3 regions of the Paraglaciecola psychrophila 170 genome follow, and region 1 is predicted to be linked to each of the others. Evidence: predicted binding sites of a transcription regulator. Region 1 holds the regulator's gene; each other region holds the start of a gene.
What was found. Region 1 encodes MetJ, which represses methionine synthesis genes. Its sites were predicted from a motif close to TAGACGTCTAGACGTCTA; they were not measured.
Positions count from the first base shown of each region.

Region 2: serA (phosphoglycerate dehydrogenase) is a predicted target of MetJ. The motif match lies at 4,722-4,739, and genes of this name have one in related genera.
Region 3: thrA (bifunctional aspartate kinase/homoserine dehydrogenase I) is a predicted target of MetJ. The motif match lies at 4,336-4,353, and genes of this name have one in related genera.

Region 1 covers NC_020514.1:4,941,434-4,947,833, forward strand. Annotated here, with positions in the region: gene metF (methylenetetrahydrofolate reductase) at 1-836, opposite strand, end outside; gene metJ (met regulon transcriptional regulator MetJ) at 980-1,312, shown strand; gene C427_RS21705 (glutathione S-transferase) at 1,382-2,062, opposite strand; gene C427_RS21710 (HD domain-containing protein) at 2,172-2,753, opposite strand; gene C427_RS21715 (c-type cytochrome) at 2,814-3,140, opposite strand; partial or broken gene C427_RS21720 (protein adenylyltransferase SelO) at 3,207-4,656, shown strand; gene C427_RS21725 (EAL domain-containing protein) at 4,755-6,400, shown strand, end outside.
Region 2 covers NC_020514.1:1,389,766-1,396,165, forward strand. Annotated here, with positions in the region: gene C427_RS06020 (M28 family metallopeptidase) at 1-783, opposite strand, end outside; gene C427_RS06025 (histone deacetylase family protein) at 936-1,832, shown strand; gene C427_RS28745 (SCO family protein) at 2,194-2,391, shown strand; gene C427_RS06030 (hypothetical protein) at 2,663-2,884, opposite strand; gene C427_RS06035 (WYL domain-containing protein) at 3,009-3,914, shown strand; gene C427_RS06040 (AAA family ATPase) at 3,937-4,488, opposite strand; gene serA (phosphoglycerate dehydrogenase) at 4,766-5,995, shown strand; gene C427_RS06050 (sensor histidine kinase) at 6,098-6,400, opposite strand, start outside.
Region 3 covers NC_020514.1:654,829-661,228, reverse strand. Annotated here, with positions in the region: gene thrC (threonine synthase) at 1-600, opposite strand, end outside; gene thrB (homoserine kinase) at 685-1,680, opposite strand; gene thrA (bifunctional aspartate kinase/homoserine dehydrogenase I) at 1,680-4,142, opposite strand; gene C427_RS02920 (hypothetical protein) at 4,694-5,230, shown strand; gene C427_RS02915 (methyl-accepting chemotaxis protein) at 5,420-5,941, shown strand; gene C427_RS02910 (hypothetical protein) at 5,957-6,175, shown strand; gene C427_RS02905 (DUF6436 domain-containing protein) at 6,179-6,400, shown strand, end outside.

The sequences.
Region 1 (6,400 bases):
CTACGATTAAGCGTGTAAAAATGGAATTTTCTGACGCCTTCTTTAGCTAATACTTTGACCATATCCATAGCGATGTTAGCCCCCATCAAATTACGTGTAGTTTGATCGTCTTTATCTAAACCATCGTACATTTTATGTAGCCACTGTGGCACATGTACGTTGGTAAAACCGGCGAAACGTTGCAACGTTTGGTAATTGGTCACAGGCAATATTCCTGGCACGATATCTAAATCAATCCCTGCTGCCGCGGCGCGATCACGAAACCTTAAAAACACTTCAGCATCAAAGAAAAACTGGCTGATCGCTTCAGTCGCACCAGCGTCAGCTTTACGCTTTAAATTAAGTAAATCGAATTGGCTATTTGGCGCTTCTGGGTGTTTCTCAGGATAAGCGGCGACGGCAATTTCGAAGTCTGCCACCTCTTTTAACAATGCTACTAAATCAGATGCGTAAGACTGAGGCTTTTCAACACCTTCAGGTAGATCACCACGCAATGCGACGATCTTTCTGATCCCACTTTGCCAATAGTCCTTGGCAATCTCAATGAGTTCTTCACGGGTTGCATCCACACAGGTCAAATGGGGCACAGCTTGAATACCTGTCTCAGCTTGAATACGTTTCACCACATCATGGGTTCTGTCTCGTTCACCACTATTCGCACCATAGGTCACTGACATATAAGACGGTTTTAGCGGCGCTAAACGCTCTACCGATTTCCACAACGTTTGTTCCATTGATTCGGTTTTAGGTGGAAAAAATTCAAACGATACATCAATCCCTTTCACCTCTGATAATGATTGATTTAATGCATCTATCCCTTGTGCGTAAGACGCCATGGGTAACTCCAAATTATTTAGCCGTTTAGACGTCTAAAATAAACTTTGAACGTAAAGCCGTCAAGATGTTTAGCAGTCTATCATTGACCTTTTGCCCGTATTGTTTAGAATTTCAATGCATAAGAAAGACAAAAGATTGAAAAATGGCAAATTTAACAAAATGGAACGGTGAATATATTCATCCTTACGCAGAACATGGTAAAAAAAGTGAGATGGTGAAAAAGGTCACAGTATCGATACCACTCAAAGTATTAAAAGTACTCACCGACGAGCGTACTCGTCGTCAGGTGAATAATTTACGGCATGCAACTAATTCTGAATTATTATGTGAAGCATTTTTACATGCTTTTACAGGTCAACCCTTGCCAGATGATGAAGATTTAGGGAAAGACAACACCCAGCTTATCCCCAAAGAAGTCAGAAAACTGATGATGGAGATGAACTTATCAAAAGAAAAAGATGAAGATGAAGACTGAATATTAAAAAGTAGACTCTAAAACAGCAAATTTCATTCACAAACTGAGATTTACGACTCTACCTCTATCTTAAACATAATCATATTTCCCTCCTTTTTCTAAGGCCGCTTGATAAGCAGGTCTTCCATGGAATTTATTAACGAACTTATTAATATTTGGGAAGGTTTTAGTATTGCCTCGTGCCACTGCAGCCTCAAGTGGAAAACTCATTTGTATATCTGCACCTGATAGTTCTGCACCTGCAAACCAAGCGTTATGCTCTAAGTGACTTTCAATGAAATCCATGTTTTTGGCAATAATCGGTCCGTAATAGGCTGCCATTAATTTATCCACAATCTTATTGGCAATTATTTTAACAAAGAATGGTTTGGCATTTGTTCTGACTCGATCCAGCACTAGCTTAGCTACTAAAGGCGGCATTAGCGTGCCTTCAGCAAAATGCAGCCAGTATGTATATTGCCTATGTACCTCAGTACCTCGTTGCGGATCAGTTAACTGCCCTGCAACTCCCTTTTTATAATAAGTCCCGATTAAATATTCAATTATGGCACCTGATTCAGCCACCGTGATATCACCATCGGTAATTATCGGGGATTTACCTAGAGGGTGGATTAATGTCAGGGTATTAGGTGCTAGATTGGTTTCACTGTCTCTATGATAAAGCTTTACATCATATTCTAGTTCAAGTTCTTCTAGCAGCCACAATATACGTTGCGAACGGGAGTTGTTTAAATGGTGGAGTACAATCATCGAGCCTTCCTTAATAACAAATCATGCACTTGTATACGCCTATACATTGTCTAAGACCACTTTAATAGAAAAATTTGCATATATGTGTAAAATTTATTAATACTCTTTTCTAGAGTCTCAAACCTACCCGAACACCTGCATCTATCACTTGCTGTTTTATCCATTGCCACAATTGCGGGTTAGCCTTTTCGATAGAGGCATTTTTAAGTAATATTTGGCTGACAGAAACATTGTGGTCAATCCAGCTTTGGCAGCCGTTATGTAAGTTTTGTATCACAGGCATTAATCTATCAATAGCCTTGGAGAATTGAGCTTCTGGGGTTTGAGCTTGTTCAAATTCGATCCACAGTTTGAGAAAAGATGTTGCTTGTTCTGTGGGCAAAATAGCAAAAATTCTTTGCGCCGATACCAATTCATTTTCATAGTCATCGTGATTAGCATCGTAAGCGAATTTATCACCCGTATCGATTTCAACGATGTCATGCAACAACAACATAGTCACCACTGTGAGTGGGTCTGGATTTTGAGCTGCATAAGGTAAAAGAGTTAAAGCTAGTAAAGCAATTTGCCAGCTATGTTCAGCGCTATTTTCATAACGTGTGAAGCCAACGGGCTTAATTTTACGCTCAACATTTTTTAATTTTTCTATTTCAACTATAAACTGGGTAATAGCTTGAAAATTTTCAGTCATTTATTACTCGCTAAGCTAAGGGCGGTGATCATATTTTGGTGTATTGTGACTACACTTCGTTTATTTGCCTGCTGGATCTAAACTCGCATAATATGCAGATAGATTAGCAATATCGGTATCACTTAAGCCGGCAGCCATAGGCGACATCACCATGTTTTTGCGGTCTCCATCACGAAAAGCTTTAATTTGTAAAACCAGATACTGCTCTTTTTGCCCAGCTAAGTTAGGATACATAGGGATCATAGAAATGCCTTTGTTGCCATGACACGCAGCACAAGTCGCAGATTTAGATTTACCTGCTGCAACATCTGCTGCAAACACAGGTTGTGAAAGTAGCCCACCAGCAGCGAAAAGTATTATTAATATATTATTCCGAATTTTTTTCATGTTTGAACCTTAGCGTTATACCCAAATGCATGAGTGGTAAATTAGTGTTATCAAATGAGCGTACATATGAAGTTAGACTTCTCTTATGCTGAAGAACTTACTGCACTGGGTAGTGAAGTCAAGCCAATTAAGTTGATAAATTCACGCTTAGCCGTTTTTAATCATAGTCTTGCGACAGAATTAAACCTCCCGAGTGAATGGCAACACGAGAATCATTTATTCAAAGCTTTATTCATTGAAAACGGCACATTAAATCGCAATTCTATGGCACAAAAATATGGCGGACATCAATTTGGACACTGGAACCCAGAACTAAGCGATGGACGTGGACTCTTATTGGCAGAAACCATAGATGACCAAAACAACGATGGGATTTACATCTCAAAGGAGCAGGACCCACTCCCTATTCAAGATTTGCTGACGGGCGAGCGGTATTACGTTCGACGATAAGGGAATACTTAGCCAGTGAAGCATTACATTATTTGGGCATTCCTACTTCACGGGCATTATGCTTAATTGTCAGTGATGAACCTGTATATCGTGAAAAACAAGAGCATGCTGCCAAGATGATCCGTGCCTGCCAGAGTCACCTGCGTTTTGGACACTTCGAGTACTTTTATCACAGTAAACAACCTAAAAAACTACAAAGCTTATTTGATTATTGTTTTAAATATCACTTAACCGAGTGTGCCCAAGCAGAATCCCCCTATTTAGCCATGCTTCAAAAAATTGTGCATGACACAGCCCTGTTAATTGCAAAATGGCAAGCTTTTGGCTTTAATCATGGTGTAATGAATACCGATAATATGTCTATTCATGGCATTACTTTCGATTATGGCCCCTATGCATTTCTAGATAATTTCGAGCCTGGTTTTAACTGTAATCACTCCGATCCTCAAGGCCGGCATTCCTTCGATAGCCAACCGGGAATAGGGCAGTGGAACTTAAATGCATTAGCACAGACATTCACTCCACATCTAGAAATAGAACAAATAAATCAAGCCCTTAGAAATTATAAGCCAACATTGCTAAAAGAGTATTCAACACTAATGCATAATAAACTAGGTCTTTTGCCTGGGGCATTATACGGCGATGCTAACTCACATATCATCAACACTTGGTTAGATATTTTGGCGGTAGAAAAAAAGGACTACTCTGAAACGTTTAGGCAGCTGTGTGAGTTTGATACCCTCGGGGACAATCAAAATTTGCGTAATCAATTTATTAATCGTGAAAGATTTGATGAGTGGGCTAAACATTATATTTTAGCCTTAACGGAGCAAGGTATGAACCCAACACAAAAACAATCGCAAATGCGCCAACACAACCCACATATTGTGCTGCGTAATTATTTGGCTCAGGAAGTGATTGACCGGGCAGAAAAAGTGATTTTAAGATGTTTCACCAGTTTATTGGGACGCTGAAAAAACCATACGAAAATATTCAGAAGTACCAAAAGTTTTCTGTCCCCTCACCCCGTTCGGGGAAAAATTTAGAAATATCTTATAGTAATTAGACATATTATCTTTGTATTAGCTAAGATTTTTTTAAAAGTAGTGGTATTAATATTCAATATACGCCAACGTATATGATGCTCATATCTTCAGGACAGCCATGAAATCACTCTACTCAATTGGTTTAATGTTATGTTTATTAAGTGCTCTTTGGCACTCAAAAAACATTGCATCAGAGCAAGTAGTGATATCACAACACAACTCCCATATAAATTTACTTAGTCAAATTGACTGGTTGATCAAAGAAAAAAGTATGCAGTTGTCAGACATTCAAAATTTACAAGATTGGCAAACTAGCTATATTCCCAATCAAGTAAGCCAAGATAAAAGCTTGTGGGGGAGGTTCAACATTGTGTTTGATTATCCAGAAGAGGAACAGTATTTTTTGACGGTTGGCAACCCTCAACTGGATTATGTAGATGTTTTTTTACTGGATGAAAAAGACCGTATCTTAGGTTCTTATTTAATGGGTGGTAATCGAGATTATTCTAAACGTCCTTTCAAACACAGATTATTTATTACCCCAATCAGTGCAGATCAACAAACGGTAACAGTTTTTTTAAGAGTTAACGACGATGGCCCATTGGTTTTCCCTGTAGACCTAGACAAGCAGTCATCATTGGTCGAAAGAGAACAATTACTGTTAGCAATCATTGGTTTTATTAGTGGTGGCCTTGCTTTACTGGCTTGTTATTTTTTGATTACTTATATCTTTATGCGCAGCCCCGTACGTTTTTGGTTTGCCCTTTCTAGTGCCGCATTTTTATTGTTGTTTTTAAATACTAAAGGCGTGTTGGGTCAAATCACCGGGATCACTGCCTACATATCTAATCTCAGCTGTGCATTGCTTGGATTGTTGTTATTAACGTCAGCAAAAGTTACTTTTGCAATATTAGAAAAAGTCCCAACAGTCTGGCGCTATGCTTTATATAGCTTTGGATTTATTACTCTGGGTATGGCTTTTTTCTCAAATAGCGCACAGCAAATCACGTTTTCAGCGCTAATGTCGGCTCTATCAGGATCACTTATCGGTATACTCGCATTTTTCTATCATAAACCCGATAAAAAAATAGCTAACTTGGTTTGTTTGTTGGGGCTAGCCTTTATCGCCATAAGTGGCTTTGTCCAGGTAACGTTATTTCTATCTGGCATGCCATTAACGCAAAAAGCCTCTTTGATTTTTACGGTGTTAATCATGATAGGCATTATGTTAATCGCACTCGCTATTGAAGCGCATGAGCGGGTATTAACATACCGTCACAACATACAACAACAGTTAGCAATTAAAGATTTACAACACTTTTACGACTTATTCAGAAATTCCGCTGAAGGCTTATATACTTCCAGTCTGGACGGTCGACTCATCACTGTTAATCCTGCCATGTGCAGCCTGTTTGGTTATGCAGACGAGACTGAGATGTTAAGGGAAGTAAGTAATGCCGATCAGTTTTATGCCAACCCTCAAGATCGCGCAATCATGCTGGGAGAGATACATAAGGGCGGTAAAGTCATTGGCAAAGAAATAAAAGGTGTGCGTAAAGATGGCAGTGAATTTTGGTTTTCAATCTCAGGGCAAATTAAGCAAGAACACGAGAAACAGTACCTGTTTGGTTCCATTTCAGATGTAACTGAGCGAAAGCAATCAAATATTAGTTTGGAATATTTGGCGACACACGATTCACTCACGGGGGTCTACAATAGACGTGAATTTGAACGTCAACTGCAAAATGGTTTACTTAAAGCGCA
Region 2 (6,400 bases), 1.9 Mb from region 1:
GTCAGCCATTAGATCGATGTATCGGGCTAAGTTGCGACTAGGTGAGTCCACTTCGCCACCTGTATATCTGCGGTTACGTGCTTCAGCATCCGTTTCGGTGTAGCGGGTGCCTTCGGCAAAAATACGAGCCGTGGTATTGTTGATAACGCCATTGATACCCGCAATATTGCCAATCATGTCATTATTTAAAACTGCTTTTAAACGCCATCCTTCCTTTTGCGCTGTTTCAGCTAATATTTTTCCGCCAAAAAGCCCCTGTTCTTCCCCAGCCAAAGCTGCGTAAACAATGCTACCGTTAAACTTGTACTGGCTGAGTATTCGGGCCGCTTCTAACGTGCCTGCGACGCCAGAGGCATTATCGTTTGCACCGGGTGAATCATCGGTGAAGTTCATAACATCTGAAATACGCGAGTCAATATCGCCAGACATCATGACGTAGCGATTAGGATCAGTACTACCGGTTTGCACTGCAATCACACTTATTACTTCTGTCGCATCTGGAATACGTTTTTCACCTTGAATGGTTTGTGACTGGAAATACACTTTTAGACAGCCACCACATGCTTTAGAAATATTATCAAATTCAGATTTGATCCAGCGTCTTGCCGCACCAATTCCCCGAGTGTCTGATTTTGTGTCGGACAAAGTATGCCGAGTGCCAAAGTTAACTAATTTACGGATGTCATTTTCAATTCGCTTTGCATTAATTTGTTGTTGAATGTCATGTAATTGCCCTTGATCTTTGTATCTTAAATCTTCTGCTTGTGAGGTAAATGCTAAGATACAAAGTAAATGGGCAAATAACGTGGGTAGAATATTTTTCACAATCTGTTCCTGAATGATTTATTTTTTATTTGTGGCTACTTTAACGTATTTTGACCTGATATTGTTTATTTTTAGTATTCATTATCTCAAAACTACAATTGGCTAACATTATGATCCCACTGGTATTTCATCCTATTTATAGTCAACTAGATTTGCCAGTACGGCATCGTTTTCCTGTTGAAAAGTATCAAGGGATCCGTGATGGATTAGCTGCGATGGGGGTTGCAAATGACAACTTTCACATACCAACTCCCATTTCTCCAAAAGATTTGCGGCAAGTCTTTAATCCGCAGTATGTGCAACAACTAGTAGATGGAACTCTGGATGGTAAAGCTATGCGGCGTATCGGTTTTCCTTGGTCTGCACAACTTATTCAGCGCACATTAACGGCTGTAGGCGGCACAGTTTTAACGGCCAGACTAGCTTTAGAACATGGTAAAGCATTAAATTTGACCGGTGGTTATCACCATGCATTTGCGAACTATGGTTCGGGTTTTTGTCTATTTAACGATTTGTATTTGGCCGCTTTGTCTATGTTAAAAAGTCCTAATATTGATAAAGTACTTATTTTCGACTGTGATGTGCATCAAGGTGACGGGACTGCGAAATTAGCTGAAAATAACACCCAAATTTATACCGTTTCTCTGCATGCAGAGAAAAACTTCCCATACCGTAAGCAGCACTCAAACATGGACTTCAACTTACTCAAAGGCACACAAGATAGTGAATATTTAGATACAGTTGACAGTGCTTTGCATTTGGCCATTAATACTTACCAACCTGACGCCGTCATTTATGATGCTGGGGTAGACATTCACATCGATGATGACTTAGGACATCTGCACATTACTACTGAGGGCGTATATCAAAGAGACTGCTTAGTCTTTGATACCTGCAAGCACAAAGGATTACCTATCGCAGCAGTAATTGGGGGAGGTTATCAACGAAATATAAAAGCTTTAGTAGACGTGCATCTTCAACTATATAAAGCCGCTGGTGTGATGTAGATCCAACTTCCACAATATTTGCACATTAATCCTTTATTTTGTTTGCTATCTTTTTAACTAGATTATCGATTAATAGATCGAATTGTTGTTGGCAATTAATGTAACAAGGAAGACGAGGTTATCACGCTTCAATACTACCAATCTCAAGCAAATAATACTCTCTAGTGTTTTATTTTTGTTGGCCGCTACAGTAGCTCACGCATCTGACAATTTACCTTACTACAATAGCCCAGAATTTACACCTCATTGGTTAGGGAGCAAGAGTCCAACATTTGAAGATTTTCATCGTATTCCATCCTTTAGTTTAATGGATCAGGATGGGAAAGAAGTCACTGAAAAAACTTTCTAAAATAAAATTTACGTGGCAAGCTTTTTCTTCAGTTCTTGCCCTGGCATTTGCCCTTCGATCAGAACTAAACTAAACAAGGTCCAAGAAAAATTTCTTAAGGATGCTGATGTTAAAACTCTTCAACATTCCATTAGACCCAATACAGATACGGTTGCTACACTAAAAAATACGCTAACGATAATGGCATCATCAGTGGAAAATGGCATTTAGCCACGGGTGATAGAGAAACTATTTATTCATTGGCTAAAAGTGCTTATTGACCAAAATCGACATATTCGTGGCATATACAATGGACTAAATAGTGCGTCTATAACCTATTTAATCTCAGATGTTGAGACCCTTAAAGCAGAAATGCAAACCATGGTAAATGAATGAAAGGTTCAAGATTGAATGGTACTTAATTTAAACAGTACGCTAATTAAAACAATGCCTAGGTGAATCATTTACTGCATGACATTGATCACGTACTCTCAGATTCACGTTAATAATTAGAATTCGGTGTGTTGTCTGGGTCTATTTCACCTGATACTTCATCTGGGTCCACATCATTGATTAAGAGCGTTTCGCGCACTGCTTCTATGTGCTTTAACACTGCCTGATAGCGATCACCATACTCATACTTAGTCACTTCAATAGCTTTTGGCATATAGCTAAAGGCAATCTTTAGTGCCATAAGCGCTTCTTTGTCTAATTTGTTAGTCATATTCTGTCTCGAGGTATCAAGTTGATGTTTTTTATAGACGTATACGTAGATGTAATCATAATGATTGTATTGAGTGAGAAACTCACTTATTCTTTTATGATCTAGTCATTGTGAGTCTATCCTGATGGAATACCAGATTAATTTAAATGAATTGCAAATACAAAAGAAGTTAGCAGAGTTAACCCATGCACAAGCAGACCGTTTGGCATTTATTGATTTTAGTTTGCAGTTTTTTGGTCATGTTGCTCGAACAGATTTGATCCAACGTTTTAAAACTGGGTTGGCTGCTAGTACCCGGGACTTTAGTACTTATAAACAGCTTGCTCCACATAATCTCATTCTGCGACATCAAACTAAGAGTTATCATCGGACGAATGACTTTCAATCAGTATTTAAGCATGATCCACAGGTGATTTTAACGTCACTCAGCCGTGGTTTTGGCAACGGTATTTCGACTGGTATACAGCCGTCTGAGCAATGTTTTGATGCGGTTAGGCTGATACATCCAAATGTTGTCATAATTGCCAGTATCATGCGGGCTATTCATAACAAACAAGCCATTAAGTGTGGTTATGTGTCTGTCTCGTCTGGTGAAACAGAGCGTGCATTAGTGCCTCACTCAATTATCAACAATGGTCATCGTTGGCATGTGCGCGCTTATGATCGTAAGAGCAATCGTTTTCGAGATTTTGTGGCTACCCGTTTTACTTTTGTAGATGAGCTTCAAGGACCTGTGCATGTGCATGAAGCCAGTCCGTATGATCAGCAATGGCAACAAATTGTAAAGATTGTGCTGGTTCCCCATCCTAAAATTATGCAGTCAAAGGCGATTGAGATGGATTACAATATGTCGGATGGCATGCTCTCGATGCAACTACGAGCCGCAGTTGCTGCTTATGTATTAAGACAATGGCAGGTGGATTGTTCAGCGACTCAAACCGAGCACCATCAAGGTTGCCAGTTGTCATTGGCTAACCCTGAGGTACTCGAATTAATTGAAAATACTTCTTTAGCACTAGGAGCGGGTTAGGTCCATATGATTGTGAATTGGTTTAGCGAAATGTTATGACACTATCAATGGTGTGCTGGATAATGTGCAACGTTGGTTTTTCTGATATTGAAAGTATCGACAAGCCTGGATATTGGGATAAGCGCTTGAAAATATAGCTGATTTCTTGATTAGCATATTTGTGATGTGCATCTTTTACTTTAGACCCTCTGGAGAATAAAGTATCGGCCTCATCGAAGAATAATATCCAGTTTTCTGTTTCAGCCTGTGCAACCAGTTTTGACAGGTGTTTCTCGGTTTCTTCAACGTATCTATCGACCAATCGTTGACAGTCAATAAAACAGACTGGCTGTTTAGTATGGTAAGCAAGTTGATTTAGTTGCATGACCTTATCAGCTGTGTGTTTTCCGTAAAAAACCAGCTTTGTGTCGATTTTTTTTGCTGATTTGTCTGATGCCACTTTTAATTTATTGGTGTCGTCTTGGTTTATGGCTGCGTCGCGTGTTGTTGCAACAGGCTGAGATAAGATATGGATGAACGAAGTTGAGCCATTGTGATATTCACTAAATACGGTTTTGTAGTCTGTGATTGCCACTATCATTCTCCTAGATTTATGGTTGTTTAGTGCAATTTAAGATTATTAATTTAACTATAGTCAATCCACAACTTTGCAATACGCGCTAAATTTGCACGCGTTATGGTTGGTGATGAATTGAGCCATTAAACATTTTGTGCATAAACAATAACTATAAATCCGCTTTTTTAATATGGTTTTAGTCATAATTGCCTTTCTAAACAGTCTGATTTCTGGTACTTTTCTCCTCTAAATAGACGTCCAGATGTCTCTAATTCAACCGCCAAGTGGAAATCTCATGAGCAAAGTGTCGTTGCCAAAAGAAAAAATCAAAATATTACTACTTGAAGGTCTTCATCAAAGTACCTTAGATACCCTTCATGCTAATGGGTATGAGAACATTGAGTATCTGAAAACATCACTTCCAGAAGATGAATTGATTGCCAAAATTAAAGATGTACATTTTGTGGGTATTCGTTCAAGAACGCAGCTGAATGAAAATGTTATTGCCGCGGCTAATAAATTAGTGGCAGTAGGTTGTTTTTGTATTGGTACAAATCAGGTCGACCTAGTCGCTACGCAGATACGAGGCATACCCGTTTTTAATGCGCCTTTTTCAAATACTCGTTCAGTAGCAGAGTTGGCACTGGCTCAAATTATTTTATTGTTGCGTGGTGTGCCAGCCAGAAATGCCAAGGCACATAAGGGCATTTGGGATAAAAGCGCGGTTGGCTCTTTTGAGGCGCGTGGCAAAACCCTAGGTATCATTGGTTACGGCCACATTGGTACTCAATTAAGCATTTTGGCTGAGCATCTTGGGATGAGAGTACAGTTTTTTGATATTGAAAATAAACTAGTCTTGGGTAACTCAACACAAACTAAAACCTTAAAACAATTATTAAATACTTCTGATGTTGTGACCCTTCACGTACCTGAGACAGCACAAACTCAAAACATGATCGGCGCCAAAGAGTTATCCATGATGAAAGATGGTGCAATTTTAATCAATGCTGCCAGAGGTACCATTATTGATATAGATGCCTTGGTCAATGCGCTGAAGAGTGGGAAATTATCGGGTGCCGCTATCGATGTATTCCCGGTAGAGCCAAAGTCGAATAATGAACCTTTTGAATCCCCATTGACTCAATTCGATAATGTGATTTTAACACCACATGTAGGTGGAAGTACTCAAGAAGCCCAACAGAATATTGGCATCGAAGTAGCTGGCAAATTAGCCAAGTACAGTGATAATGGTTCGACTTTGTCGGCAGTGAATTTCCCTGAAGTATCCTTACCTGAACAAACTGATCGCTCACGTTTATTACATATTCATAAAAATGCGCCGGGTGTGTTAACACAAATTAACCAAGCTTTTGCTCAAAAAGGTTTGAATATTGCGGCGCAGTATCTTCAAACCAATGAAAATATTGGTTATGTAGTGATTGATGTTGAAACTGACGATGCAGAAGAAGCATTTGAGCAGTTGCAAAAGATTGATGGCACCATCAAGACAAGAATTCTGCATTGATCGAATGTTAGTTTTTCAGCACTAATATTTAAAAACACCTGCTAAATTAGCGGGTGTTTTTCATTTTGGGCGACATAACTTTGATTCTATAAATAGCAGGAATTACACAGGAAAAGCAATCGTAAACTCTACCCCTTTGCCTATTTCAGAGCGACAGTCTATGGTTCCTCGAAGCACTTTCATCACAATGTTATTACAGATATGCATACCTAGCCCGCAGTTTTCTGTATCTCTGGCTAAGGTAAAGAACGGTTTATAAACATTTTCAATCGTTTGCGTAGCCATACCGATACCATTGTCTTGGTATATGAATACAAGTTTTTTGTTGTTTGCTGAGTCACATTCGATATTAGCTTTAATCGTTATTCGCCCATCTGTACCGGGAGCAAAGGCATGATGAGCCGA
Region 3 (6,400 bases), 1.1 Mb from region 1:
TACATCAAGGTCATCAAAGGCACTTTTCACCAATTGCTGACAAGCGTCAAAATCGTCATCAATTGCCACGGTATGGATATTGCCACCAAGCGTTGTAAATAACTTCTCTTGTAGCTGGCTGATTTTACCTTTTGGATAAAGAATTACTACATTGATATTTTCGATGCCATAAAACGCATGGGCAACAGCGGCGCCAGTATCACCCGATGTCGCTGTTAAAATAGTGATCGGCTGACCATCTGATATTTCAACTAAACACTGAGCCATAAAACGACCGCCAAAATCTTTGAACGCTAATGTAGGCCCATGGAAAAGTTCCAAAGCATACACATTGTCCGTAACCTTAGCCAAAGGAGCGCCAAACTCAAACGCTCGCTCAACAATACCTGCAAGCATTTCGCGGGGTAATTCATCACCAATTAAGGTGGCTAAAATTTCTACACTGCGCTCAACAAAAGGCATCGTTAATATTGATTCAATATCATTAAATTTAGGTAATTTTTTAGGGAAAAATAATCCTTGGTTTTTGCCTAAACCCTTTTTTACTGCTTCTGCAAACGTGACTTGCTCAGAGGCATCTTTTAAATTGACGAGTTCCACTTTACTACCTTTTTAATACTTAAGTGTTGTACTAATAACAGGGCGTTGGCCTTATGTTATTAGCTCCGATGAAAGCTATCGCTTTCAAGAATGGCTTATGGATGCACCACTCGTATCTAACTGGCAAATATGACTAAAACCGGTGTCATTTTGAATATAATTATAAGTTAGCCATTGATTAATTATTTTGGCATTTTCTATATTATCGCACACTGCAAATACTGTTGGCCCAGAACCTGAAATACCAAAAGCTATCGCGCCATGTTGTTCTGCAAAAGCTCTAGACTCGTCAAACCTTGGCAACAGCGATTTGCGGTAAGGTTCAGCAATGACATCTAACATCATAGCTGCGGCAAGTTTTTCATCCTTTCGATATAACGCGTCAATAAAGACTGCCAACTGACGCCCAAATTGGATCGTATTTGACATCGAAACCTGCTTGGGTAAAATATTTCGCGCCGCAGCTGTCGATACATTCATTCCCGAGTAACAAGACACCCAATACCAGTTTTCAAACATCGGCAATTGTAATGCTACTTGTTCTTTATGTTCGGCCATTAAGGTTAGACCACCTAAAAAGCATGGTGCAACATTATCATAATGTACACTACCGCTAATTTGTCCTTCCAGTTCACCCATAATCAATAATAATTCATTTTCAGTAAAAGGGATTTTACCAAAATACTCAGCAAAAAACTGATTCAAACCATGTAAAGCGGCCACAATCGAGCTAGCACTAGACCCTAAACCACTGCCAATAGGTAAATGTTTATGCAGTGTCATTTTAAGTAAGGGGATAGCGCTTTTTGCATGGCCTTGCTGTTCTAACACAGCAATAAAATGCTGATAGCAGCGAGTGACAATATTGCTATCTGGATCAGGTGGCAATTTGTCGGCAAACCGCCCTGTTACGACAAGACTAAATTGTTCTGCAATTTCGATATCGACTTCATCACCTAATAAACTGCCGTCTATTGGTTTTAATGCTGCGCCCAGTAAGTCAAAACCTAAGCTCACATTTCCGATTGAAGCTGGCGCATAAGCTCTAAGTATCGATTTTTTCATATTTGCTTCTGACATTATATAGATTGCTTCCAGGGCATAGTGCGCATGACATCTGCAAATACGCCAGCGGCCGTCACCGCAGCACCAGCTCCATAACCTCTTATGACATATGGGATAGGTTGATAATAATGACTATGTATAGCCAACGCATTTTCGCCTTCTTTTACCATATACAGTGGATGCGACTCATTCACCGCCTCAATACTGACCACACACTTGCCATGATCAATCGAGCCAACATAACGCAACACTTTACCTTCATCCTTCGCAGCCGCTACTTTTTGAGCATAATAATCGTCTAATTGAGGTAAACGTGTCATAAAATCATCGATACTGCCACTGGCATCAAAAGATGACGGTAATATGGGTTCTATGGTGATGTCAGATAACTCAAGAGTTAAACCAGATTCACGAGCCATAATCAGTAATTTTCTGGCTACATCCATACCACTTAAATCATCACGTGGATCAGGCTCAGTAAAACCATTCTTTTTAGCAATTTCAGTTGCCTCAGACAAACTCAAACCTTCGTCTAACTTCCCAAACACAAAGGATAATGAACCGGACAATATTCCCTCAAAACGCACTAATTCGTCACCGGCATAAAACAAGTTTTGTAAATTATCGATAACAGGTAAACCCGCACCTACTGTGGTTTCATACAAAAATTGCCGATTGGTTTTTTGGGCTGTTTCGCGTAACAATTTATAAAATTCAGTACTGGCTGTATTGGCTTTTTTGTTTGGTGTGACAACATGAAAGCCATCTAACATCATCTGAGGATATTGTTCTGCGATTTTAGAGCTACTAGTACAGTCAATTATAACAGGGTTAACCAAGCTATTGTGGTGCACAAAATCCTGCAAATTTTCGAGGGATAATTGTTTGTCGCTTTGGTTTAGGTCTTGCTCCCAAGAAACATTCAAGTCGATACCGTTAGATTGCAATAATAATTTTTTACTGTTTGCAATTCCGTATACTTTTAAACTTATATTTTTTTCAAGTAAAGATGCTTGTTGGCGTGCAATTTGGCCTAAGAGCTCTGTTCCAACGCTACCGCAGCCCACTAAAAAAACATCGATTGCATGCAGATTTGAGAAAAAATTCTGATGCACTACCTTAACGGCTTTTTTCGCTTTGTTGGCTTCGATTACAGTGGAAATAGAGCGTTCAGATGATCCTTGTGCTATCGCCACGTTATTCACTCTTGCTTGTGCCAATGAGCTAAAGAATTTAGCAGCCAAACCTTTAGAATGGCGCATACCATCACCTACCAATGTCACAATAGCCAATTCATGGCGTACTTCAATCGGGTCCAGTAAATGATTGCTTAGCTCTAAAGTAAATGAATCTTCTAATAAATCCTGTGCACGACTCGCATCTTTACTATGAATACAGAAACTAATACTGTATTCAGATGAAGACTGGGTGATCAGGCTAATAGATATATTTGCATTAGACATGATTTCGAACACACGGCTGGCCATACCGACCATACCTTTCATGCCAGGACCTGCTACATTAAACATGGTCATATCATCTAAATGCGATATTCCTTTTACGCTAGTCCATTTAGTGCTCGCTTCGTTGCTGATTAACGTTCCTGGCGCAGATGGATTAAGCGTATTACGAATTAAACATGGGATATGGTGTTGAGCGATGGGACCAATCGTTTTAGGGTGTAGCACTTTGGCGCCAAAATAAGACAGCTCCATGGCTTCTTGATAAGTCAGCTTATCAAGTAATACTGCGCCTTCTACTTGGTTTGGATCAGCATTATAAACGCCATCTACGTCGGTCCAAATTTCACAACATTCTGCATCAATACAGGCAGCCAAAATAGCCGCGGAATAGTCTGAACCATTTCGGCCTAAGGTGACTTTTTCACCGGCATCATTAACCGCAACAAATCCAGGCATGATTAAGATTTTGTCACCGGAGATATCGACATCACTAAAGCGTGCCTTGCTAGCAGAAACATCGGCAATACTGTCTAAGTAGTCACCTTCAGCAACAATATAGTCAACCGGGTCGATAATGCAGTTCGCATGGCCCAGGCTGGTTAAAATCTCACTGAAAATATTCACACTGACGTATTCACCAACACTCAACACTCTCGCAACAACTTGCTCAGGCGCACAACGCAGCAATGCAAAGCCTTCTAGATGCTGATTCAGGTCGTTTAAAGTATGTTGAATGAAATCGGCCAGTTTAGCTTGAGAAAAATTTGGTAAGCTAATTTTTAAGTCATCTAAAATACCAAATAAAACCATATTTAATTTTGCAAACAATTCTCCATAATCTTTCCCCGCTGCGGCTTCGTCACACAATAACGATAAGGCATTGGTCACGCCCTTTGGAGCAGATAATACAACAGCCGCGCCCACGTCATTGTGGCATGCGATACTAATATCTTTTACTCTTAAGTAACGTTCCGCATCAGCGAGAGACGACCCGCCAAACTTCAATACCTTCATATTTAACTCCTTTCCTGTTTCAACACTCTGTGTTTACCACGTATTTTTTAGGCACCCAAATAACAAAAAAGCCCGCGGTGGTTGCGGGCTTTTTATGTGTAATGCTTTTGCACTAGCCAGCGACCACCCTATTAAAGGTAATAATCATCAGCATGCTGGTAGTGAGTGATTTTATTGTTTTCATATACGCAATTTGCCGTATAGACGTCTATATGTCAACTAGCACTTCGAGTTGTTTTGTTATTTGATATTCCTGCACCAACTTCTGCGGCTCTAACGCTCCATTATTTGAACTTAAATAGAGGCGGGTATGTTGGAGTTTTACATAATGAAAGAAATTAATAATGCTTACTTAGACTTTGGTATCACAACGCTATCGTTGCAACACTTATTATTTAAGCTTTATTGCAAAGCCACTAAGATTGGCTTTATATTTTAATGCCAAGATACTGATTGCAGTAAAAAATCATTGAAATGTACGACTAATTACCTTTTGTAAATTTATTATGATGGTCGATAGTACCCACATACAAATTAAGATGTAAAAACATATGATTTATCCTTGGGTAGACAGTGCTAATAAAATTTTTAGGATCGTGGTCATTGTACAGTGGCTAATATCACTATTCATTGCGTTTTTCACCTCTAGCTGGACTGAACCATTTTTATTGGGTTTACCTATTTTGGCTCTACCAATCATCCTCAGTTATACCCATGCTTCCAAACCTATTAGTCGATATGCTTTTGCGATAGCCGTTCAACTTTTTGCCGCGCTACATATTCAGCAAGCTTACGGTATGACAGAGCTGCATTTTGAAATATTCGTGATGTTAGCGTTTTTGTCTTATTTTCGTTATTGGAAAACGATCGCAGTTGCTTCGGCCACAGTTGCGGTTCACCATGTTCTTTTTTACTTTGTGCAAAGCGGTGGTGGTGCCTTATTGATATTCGAAGAGGGCAGAGTGTCACTTCACACCTTAGCCATTCACGCTGCATTTGCCGTAGCTGAAGGTGTATTGCTAGGTATTATGGCCAGAAGTAGTTTTAACGAAGCTAGCGGGGCGCTGATACTGAATAAAATAGTTTAAAGCATTATGCATGAAAAAGACTCTTAAAATCTCAAGGTTGAAATACCCAGTGACATTCAAAGCATTCAAGAATTTAATACCCTGATCGAAGCGTTTAAGTCTTTAATTAAAGAGTCAAATTCTCTTAGCAGTAACGTTTCAACTGTTGCCCAAAAGGTAAATAACTCTTCCGGCACCCTTGATAAATCGGTGTCAATCAGTGCACAGCAAGTGCAATTAATATCAACATCTATAGAAGAAATAAGACATACCATTGCAGAAGTTGCCGTGCGTTCAAAAGAGTCAAATGTTCACGCAGAACGAGCAAGAAGTAGCACGGTAGAAACCAAAGCCTCTATTGCAGGTTCAAGTGAAAATGTGTCTCAGTTAAGGCAAACATTGACCTTAGCTTCAAGTGCTATCCAAACACTCAGTAACAAATGCAATAATATTTCAGAAGTGATGCAATCCATTAAATCTGTCGCTGAACAAACTAATTTATTAGCATTAAACGCCGCCATCGAATCCGCTAGAGCCGGAGAACATGGCCGCGGGTTTGCGGTGGTAGCATACGAAGTTAGAAACCTAGCAATAAAATCCAAAGAAAGCGCAGAAGAAATAGAAAAAATAACAGTAAGTTTGATAACCAGTGCAAACACGTCAGTCACACAAATGAATGACTGCGTGACTATGGTTGACGAGGCGGTTAGCTCATCGGGCATCGCTATGTAAAAAATGGATAGCGTGGTGGATAGCTTCCAACTAGTATCAGACAATATTACCACTGTGGCGTCATCTGCGGATATGCAATCTAAAAATGTCAAATCTATTAATGACTCGACACGTTTATTGCTGGAGTTATCTGGCGAAGGACAAAACAACGTCAATATCGTCAAAAACGAGGCGCTAGAACTAGCCGTATTGTGCAAAAAGCTTGAGCAACAGCTACAACAATTTTCGGTATAAACTATGTCTGTTAAATGGGTTGTCGGTATTTGGTATATTGCCTGTTCAGCAGGATTGTTGTCTCTTTCTGCCAGTCAGCTTAACGAATTTGATCCTCAATCAAAACTCTCAATGGCTATCACTGATATCGAATTCGAACAAAATTTCGACAAGCAATTACAAAAAAATCACTCCTCAATTGGACAATCGATAATACAATTTTCTGATAATAATTGTTTTTGCGAA